4 regions of the Psychromonas sp. L1A2 genome follow, and region 2 is predicted to be linked to each of the others. Evidence: predicted binding sites of a transcription regulator. Region 2 holds the regulator's gene; each other region holds the start of a gene.
The links. The regulator LexA, encoded in region 2, represses DNA repair genes until DNA is damaged. The targets are predictions, from matches to a motif close to TACTGTATNNNNATACAGTA.

Region 1: a site for LexA is predicted at 1,211-1,230, ahead of uvrD (DNA helicase II). Genes of this name have one in related genera too.
Region 3: a site for LexA is predicted at 970-989, ahead of GQR59_RS07020 (SulA-like leucine-rich domain-containing protein). Genes of this name have one in related genera too.
Region 4: a site for LexA is predicted at 987-1,006, ahead of GQR59_RS05555 (LexA family protein). Genes of this name have one in related genera too.

Annotation. Positions count from the first base shown of each region.
Region 1 covers NZ_WUAG01000002.1:1,666,804-1,669,017, reverse strand. The annotation lists gene xerC (tyrosine recombinase XerC) at 1-397, shown strand, start outside; gene GQR59_RS17635 (HAD-IA family hydrolase) at 414-1,121, shown strand; gene uvrD (DNA helicase II) at 1,238-2,214, shown strand, end outside.
Region 2 covers NZ_WUAG01000002.1:1,833,148-1,835,361, forward strand. The annotation lists gene GQR59_RS18380 (type II secretion system protein N) at 1-613, shown strand, start outside; gene lexA (transcriptional repressor LexA) at 767-1,393, shown strand; gene GQR59_RS18390 (SCO family protein) at 1,533-2,210, shown strand.
Region 3 covers NZ_WUAG01000001.1:1,624,194-1,626,407, reverse strand. The annotation lists gene purT (formate-dependent phosphoribosylglycinamide formyltransferase) at 1-697, shown strand, start outside; gene GQR59_RS07020 (SulA-like leucine-rich domain-containing protein) at 997-1,413, shown strand; gene GQR59_RS07015 (YaeP family protein) at 1,820-2,023, shown strand.
Region 4 covers NZ_WUAG01000001.1:1,260,551-1,262,764, forward strand. The annotation lists gene GQR59_RS05550 (GIY-YIG nuclease family protein) at 1-557, shown strand, start outside; gene GQR59_RS05555 (LexA family protein) at 1,014-1,424, shown strand; gene GQR59_RS05560 (Y-family DNA polymerase) at 1,424-2,214, shown strand, end outside.

The DNA of each region.
Region 1 (2,214 bases), 170 kb from region 2:
GGTCACCGGTAAAGGCAGTAAACAACGTTTATTACCCATTACTAAAAGTGCCGTAGAAACCATTACATTATGGTTAAAGATCAGACCTGATTTTGCAGAAGAAGGTGAAACGGCTTTATTTTTATCTAAACAAAAGAAACGCATTTCTACTCGTAGTGTGCAAATGCGCATGGAAAAATGGGGGTTAGAGCAATCATTACCCAGCCACGTAAATCCACATAAATTGCGCCACTCTTTTGCAACACATATGCTTGAATCAAGTGGTAACTTACGAGCTGTACAAACATTATTAGGTCATGCCGATCTCGCAACAACCCAAATTTATACCCATTTAGATTTTCAACATTTAGCAGAGGTGTATGATAAAGCACACCCTCGCGCTAAACGTAAAAAATAACCATATTGGAAAGCAGATGAAATTTTATAAATCATTACGTCCTTTTAAAGCCATTAGCTTTGATTTAGACGACACCTTATATGACAACCACCCAGTCATCAAAAAGGCAGAAGCTGATTTTATTGTTTATTTAACGTCAACATATCAAGAACTTGAGCAGTTAGATGCAAGAAAGTGGAATCTCTATAAAAACCTGCTGATAAAAGAAGATCCAACGTTAAAACATGACGTTTCACTATGGCGTAAAGAAATAATTAAACGTGTGATGGTGGTGTACGGTATTTCAATGGTTAATGCGATTAAATACGCTGAACGTGCCTTGCAAAAATTTCTACAATTGCGTAGTAACTTTGTTGTTCCACCAGAAAGTATCCTATTATTAAAAGAGCTTGCCTTACATTATCCTGTCGTTGCGATCACCAACGGTAACGTAGATATAAATCAGATCGGCCTAAGTAATACATTTCAATTTGTATTAAAAGCGGGTAACGGTTTTAACAGCAAACCAGATATTGCACTATTTCAACAAGCAGCAATAAAGCTAAATATAGCTGTAGAAGATCTATTACATGTTGGTGATCACCTACTAACCGATGTTTACGGTGCACAAAATAATAATGCACAAGCAGTTTGGTTTAATCCAAAAGCAAAGCAGCTTGATAAAGCAAAACTATTACCTACGATTGAAGTATCAGATCTTAAGCATTTATTGAAATTACTATAATCAAAACCAAGTATCAAAAACGTTAATACCAGACAAAGCCGAAACATCGATCATTCACATTTATCTTATGTTTCGGTATAGTTCTTATCTACTGAATAAATAAACAGGCATTTCTTATGGACGTATCTTACCTTCTCGATGGTTTAAATGATCATCAACGCGCAGCCGTTTCAGCACCAGAACAAAATATGCTGGTCTTAGCTGGGGCTGGCAGTGGTAAAACACGTGTTTTAACCCATAGAATAGCCTATTTAATGCAAGTTAATCATATTCCAACCTACGGTATTTTAGCGGTTACTTTTACGAATAAAGCAGCTAAAGAGATGCGTGGACGTATTGCCGATATTTGCCCTCAACAAATTGGTAGTATGTGGATAGGTACTTTCCACGGTATTGCACATCGATTATTACGCTTGCATCATCAAGAAGCTAACCTACCAGAGCAGTTTCAGATCATTGATAGCGATGACCAACAAAAAATGGTTAAACGTATTATCAAAAGCTTAGGGTTAGATGAAAAATATTATCCACCAAAAGAGTTACAGTGGTACATCAACGATAAAAAAGATGAAGGTTTACGCTCAAAACATATCGATCCTGGTTTTAGTGTACAAGAAAAACAACGTTTACAAGTGTACCAAGCTTACGAAGCGGCTTGCCAATTAGCTGGATTAGTTGATTTTGCAGAATTGTTATTACGTGCCCATGAATTATTATTAAATAATGCAGCACTATTACTACACTACCAACAGCGCTTTCAACATGTATTAGTAGACGAATTCCAAGATACCAATAAGTTACAATATGCTTGGTTAGTATTATTAACCGATAACAAAAATTATCTCACCATTGTTGGTGATGACGATCAATCTATTTATGGGTGGCGTGGTGCTGATGTTGAAAATATACAGCGTTTTTTAAAAGAAAAAGAGTCCCCAGTCACTATCCGCTTAGAACAAAACTATCGTTCGACGGGCAACATTCTAAAAGCATCAAATAAACTAATTCAAAACAACAGTGATCGTTTAGGTAAAGAATTATGGACTGATGGTGAAGATGGAGAGCCAATCTCAATCTACAGTGCATTTAATGA
Region 2 (2,214 bases):
AGGGCAAGCCAAGCAAATTGTAGTTAACCGTAAATTGCGCTTTGATAATGTAAAATGGGATGTGCAGTTAATGGCATTACTTACATTAAACCTAGAGGCCGATGCTTCATTTAACAACGGTTCTCAAGCTATGTCTGGTAAAGGTATTGTTCGTTATGGTTTTTCAGGGATAAGCGCATCAAATGTTATTTTAGATTTAAGTTCAAAAGAATTATTAACATTATTGCCAATGCGTTTGCCGGCTAAAATTTCAGGAGATTTTTCCGCAGTCATTAAAGAATTCACACAAGGCAAACCCTATTGTGAACAATTACAAGGTAACGTACTTTGGCAAAATGCTGTCGTATCTAGTCAGTTAGGCGTAGTCAATTTAGCTTCTCCTACTGTTGATCTCGGATGTGATAATGGTGAGGTTACGGCATTTGTTACTCAAGAGTCAGATGAATTAGCAACAACCTTAGATATTAGTTTAGGCGAAGGCGGCATATATAAGTTAAATGGAGAGATTCAAGGAACCGATAAGTTGGCTCCTTCGATTGCTAAATCATTAACGTGGATTGGCCCAAAAAACGAAAGTGGGGCAACGACACTTAGCTTTAGTGGACAACTTTAAGTAATGAATTAATAGAGTATTGTTGGGTCATTATTTAGCATTATTGGACTTTATTTCCTATCTAATAATAAAAAGAAGAGTCTTAACTAGTATTTAACCATGTATGGATATACACTGTGTTTGTTTACAGTTTATTATCGCGTGGAGATCCTAATGAAAGAGTTAACTAAACGCCAAGGCGAAGTCCTAGACGTAATAAAAGATCAAATTACAAAGACTGGCATGCCACCAACACGCGTGGAATTAGCAAGAATTCTAGGTTTTAAAAGTGCCAATGCAGCAGAAGAGCATTTAAAAGCATTAGCACGTAAAGGGGCGATTGAAATATTATCTGGCACATCTCGTGGTATTCGCGTTATTAGTGAGCATAAAGATAATGAAGCAGCCAACGAAGGCTTGCCTTTAATCGGTAAAGTAGCTGCCGGAGAGCCGATTTTAGCTCAAGAGCACGTTGAAACTCATTACAATGTTGATCCTACTTTATTTCATCCTGCGGCAGATTTTTTATTGCGTGTTCAGGGCGAAAGCATGAAAGATATTGGTATTATGGATGGTGATCTATTAGCTGTACATAAAACCCAAAATATCAATAATGGCCAAGTAGTTGTTGCAAGAGTTGAAGATGATGTAACCGTTAAACGCTTTTATCGTGATGGTAAGCAAATAACATTAAAAGCTGAAAATACATTATTCGATCCCATTAAGGTTGATTTAGAGTTTCAATCATTTGATATTGAAGGTATTGCAGTTGGTGTTATTCGTACTGCTGATTGGATGTAAACGTTTATCTATCTGCTTTGTAACTTAATCGCTTAAGTAAATGCAGTAAATAAATTAATAAAGCGAAGAAAATGCCAATAAATAGTTATTCTATTTATTGGCATTTTCATCACTTGCTTTGAGCAAATAGAGTAAAAAAATGAAACGTATAATAATTATATGCAGTATTGTAATCGTGGGTTTATTTTTTGCGTTAGGTGGATTAGAAGCCATTAATCTAAATGCTAAAAATGGTGATACATTTGAAACAGATAATAATGCTTTATTTTTAGCTAAACCGCGTATTATTTTAAATGAGTTTGCTTTTGAAAAAGCGGGAAAAGTTGCTTTTACAAATGAATCATTAAAAGGGAAATGGACGCTTTTCTTTGCTGGTTATACTTTTTGTCCTGATGTTTGCCCTACTACACTCGCTGATTTAGATCGTATTTATCCTAGTTTAACTAATGATGATAATACAACCACTCAAGTTGTATTTGTTTCTGTTGATCCTAATCGAGATAAAGCGGAACAACTCGCAGACTATGTTCATTATTTTAATAAAAACTTTATCGGTGTAACGAGCACACATAAACAACTATGGCCTTTTGTAACACAGCTTGGTTTAATTTATGGCATTGTTGAAGCGGGTGATACAGATGATTTTTATTTGGTCGATCACAGTGCATCTATTGTTTTAATTGACCCGGATGGAAAGTTGCATGCAACGTTTAAGTCTGTGCCTAATAAGCAAGGTATTAATAGCGTAGATATGGATTTAATGGTTGAAGATATTAAAGAATTACAGCAACAATATAATAATGAAATTAATCAATAGGGTA
Region 3 (2,214 bases), on a different contig from region 2:
AGGCCAAAGTGTTGTAAAAAGTGATACTGATTTAGACGACTCTTGGACTTATTCGCAGGAAGGAGGACGCACAGGCGAAGGCCGTATCATTATTGAAGGTTTTGTACCCTTTGATTATGAAATAACGTTATTAACGGTTAGTGCTGTTGACGGTATTCACTTCTGTGCTCCTATTGGCCATCGTCAAGAAGATGGTGACTATCGTGAATCATGGCAGCCACAGATCATGTCAGAGAAGGCACAACAACAAGCACAAGAAATAGCGCGAAAGGTAGTGACTGATTTAGGTGGGTACGGCCTATTTGGTATGGAGTTCTTTGTAAAAGGAGATGAAGTTTATTTCAGTGAAGTCTCACCTCGCCCACACGATACAGGATTGGTCACACTTATATCTCAAGACCTTTCTGAATTTGCTTTGCATGTACGTGCTATTTTAGGTTTTCCTATCGGAGAAATTACACAATACGGCCCTTCCGCTTCCAGCGTAATTTTAGGAAATGGGATTTCAAAAGATATTAAATTCGACAATATCGCCAGCGCTTTAGGTAAAGTACCTGGCTCGCAAATTCGCTTATTTGCTAAACCCAATATTAATGGCGGACGACGATTAGGTGTCGCAATAGCACGAGGTAAAAATATTGAAGAAGCGATTGGAAATGCTAAACGAGTGAGTAATACAGTTAAAATAGTTTATTAAATAATGTAAAAATATTTGAAGTAGAAAGTTAATTTACTGTAAAGCAATAGTTGAAAGGCATAAATTCTACTAAATTAAACATCTTAATAACCAATAATAACTAATATGTACTTTTTATAAGGCAATACAGCAAACCTGTATTGCCTTTTTTTTTGCTAAAAATACTTAAAAAACCAAAAAAGCCTATTAATTGAACATAAAACACAAAAAATGAACAAATAATCTAATTTAAGCTTGATCAATAAGCAAAATAACTTTACTGTTGTTTTATACAGTGTTTATTTATACAGGTGATTGATATGCTATCTACATTATTAACAGCAACACAAACTAACCCATATTTATTAAGTAATCATAAAAATGATTCTAAGAAATCGAGTGCATTAGTTAATGTGCATTATCAAGAAAATAATTACCAAGCTTTGTTGGAACACATACAAACAGGACAAGATCATGGCTGGATTTTATTCCTAGCCCCTCCTGGTAAACCTAATACGCAGTTTTTCCAAAATGCAGGGATCGATAAAAGTCGTGTACTGATGATCGATTCAAATAAAGTGAGGGATAACCTTTCATTATTATCAACACTGTTAAAAAGTAACAATTATTGTACTGTCGTTACTTGGGTGAACGAGCTAACGGAAACAACACGCTTAACAATTGAAGCTGATGCGAAATCAACCAATACAAGTTGCTTTATCTATTGTAAACAATAAAAACACGCCTTTACTGTATAAAAAGTACTGCGGTAACAAACGATAATGAATACAGAATGATGAGGCTTTAATAAAGTAAAAGGACTTTGTGAATTATTTAATAAAGATTAATACTACAAATAACAAAAAATTTTAAAGTTAAATATAGATAACCTGTGGCAAAATTGATTAAAGTCAGTGATCACTTAATCGAGTTAACTATACTAATATCATTCATTAAAAGTGATGTAGTAGCGTGAGGTTAATATTTTATAGTTTAAATAATAATCAAAATTTTACGATTATTGAATTAATAGAAATAACGCTTAGGCTTTAAGAATAACTCCTCATGATAAGTAAAATAACTTATTGTGAATAATCACAACTCTTTATGACCAGTATTAACTATGCCAACACAGGAAACACTATGTACCCATACAGTGATAAAACAAAAAACTTAATAAACTTGATTGGTAGCGGTGATGCCGCTTATGTCCCTAAAGCAATCACCTGTGCAATTAAAACATTGGATGAGATAGCAAACGATACAAGCCTACCTGAAACAACGAGAGAGTCAGCAGCCTTTGCCGCCGCTAATTTAGTGTTAAGTGATTACGATGATAATGATTAAAAATATTAATAATCAGTAAACACAAAAAAACTGCATTATGTTTTATTTAAAGTGGTCCGCAATTCAACTAAAGATCATTTAATAAACTATTGGATAAGGTATTAGGTTGGAATGAACTAATAGATATAGATTAATAGATTAATAGATTCAACATATTTAACAGGTTTAACAGGTTTAACAGGTTTAACAGC
Region 4 (2,214 bases), on a different contig from region 2:
AAAAGTACATTGGTATTACTACACAGACATTAGAGGAACGTAAACGTGGGCACTTTAGGCAAGCTATTCGTAAAAGCCATTCCTCTGGTTCACTTCAAGAGGCTATTATCCAATTCGGTAAAGGTAGTTTTATATTCAATGAAGTTGGCAAATTTAACTCTCTTGATGAGTTAGAAAATGCGGAAATACAACGAATAAGAAAAGAGAATACTCTTTCACCGTATGGTTACAATCTAGACCCTGGTGGTAAAGGTGTAAATGGATTTTCTAATCCAATGTTTTACCGAGGTGTAGCTTACAAGAACCTTTCATCATTAGCTGAAATACTTAATTTAAACCTTAAGCGAATTGAGAGTAGATTGCGCCTTAGGTGGACTTTAAAAGAGGCAATCGTAGTACCCAAAGGTATGTACTTAAAAACATATCGAAATGGCCATAAAATTCCATTAAAAATAAAAGCTATGAATGCCGGTATCCCATACAAAAAAGTCCATGAACGGATGAGCGCAGGGTGGACTGAAAATGAAGCTCTTGAAAAAGAGCCTCGATGCTACTGAAGGCCTAATGCAATCCCTATTACTGTTAATGGGAAGCGCTTTAACTCAATCCGTGAAGCCGCGCTATTTCATAAAATACCAGAAGGGACAGTTCGTAAAAGATTAAAGCTAAAGTGGCCGATAGATAAGATTTTTCAGTAAAATTCGCCAATATAAAGCGAACACTGTGCCGATAATCATTACTTTCAATTTACTAGTTAGGTTAATACTTTAACTTTATAAGGCTAAAAGAGGCATATAGAGCCTTAGAATATACATTCTTTTATTGCAGTAAAACGACTTGATTTAAATTTAATAATGGCAAAAGGCAAGATGCGACCCCATTGATATTCACTCGAAGTAAATAGAATATACGATACTATAAAAAGAATTCACCTGCGTATAAATGAAATTCTAACTTGTACTTAACCTGATCTAACTTATACTATTAACTGTTTTTATATACAGTGGTTATTTATGAAGTTTATTCCAATTACTGCAAGCGCGGGTATTACTGGTTTTGAAAGTCCAGCAAGCGATTACCTACAACTCCCGCTAAGCTTAGATGAATTATTAGTAGAGCATCCAAGTGCCACATTTATTGGCAAGGCAGACGGCCATTCCATGAAAGGTGTTGGTATATTTAATGGTGATATTTTAATTGTAGATCGTTATGTTAACGCTAAAAATAATGATGTCATCGTTGCTAATTTTAACGGTGAATTTATTTGTAAAATATTAAATATTACCGAAAGGCTTTTATTATCTGCTAACCCTCAATACCCAGCGATGACTATTAGCGATAGTGATCAATTTACTATTGAAGGCGTGGTTATTCGCTCGATTCGTTGTCATCGTGAAAGTCACCTACTTGAGGCAAGCCTCTGATGTTTGCATTGGTTGATGCAAATTCCTTTTATTGCAGTGCAGAACAAGTCTTTAGACCTGAGTGGCGCGGTAAACCTATTATTGTACTCTCTAACAATGATGGTTGTATCGTAGCGGCCAACAAGCAAGCCATTGCATTAGGTGTTAAAAAATTCTATCCCTTTTTTAAAGTAAAAGATCTTTGTGAACGAACGGGCATTATTGTGTGCTCTTCAAACTATGAATTGTATGCCGATTTATCACATAAAATGATGCAAGTGATAGGGCGCTTTGCACCGTCTCAACATATCTATTCCATTGACGAATCCTTTCTGAGTTTTGCTGACTGCGAACACGCAATACCCGATCTCGCCTTACACGCTCAAGCCATTCGCAAAGCCGTGTGGAAAGAAACGCGTTTACCTGTTTGTGTTGGTATTGGAGATACGCTTACCTTAGCTAAAGTAGCGAATCATGTCGCTAAAAAGTGGAATGGTTTTAATGGTGTTTGCGTATTGGATGAAAAATTAAAAAAGGACGTTTTTACACAATTATCTCCTTCAGATGTATGGGGAATTGGTAGAAAAACCAATGAAAAATTAAAGCAAAATAAAATTGTTACCGTTGAACAATTAAGAAAATTAGATACTCGTTTTTTACCCAAAGGGTTTAATGTTGAATTGAGCCGCACTATTAACGAATTAAATGGTATCGCTTGTAAAACATGGGATGGTGTAAGGGCTGATAAGTTACAAATATTTTCAACAAGAAGTATGGGGAAACGGATAATCGATGCTCAAAATCTAAATCA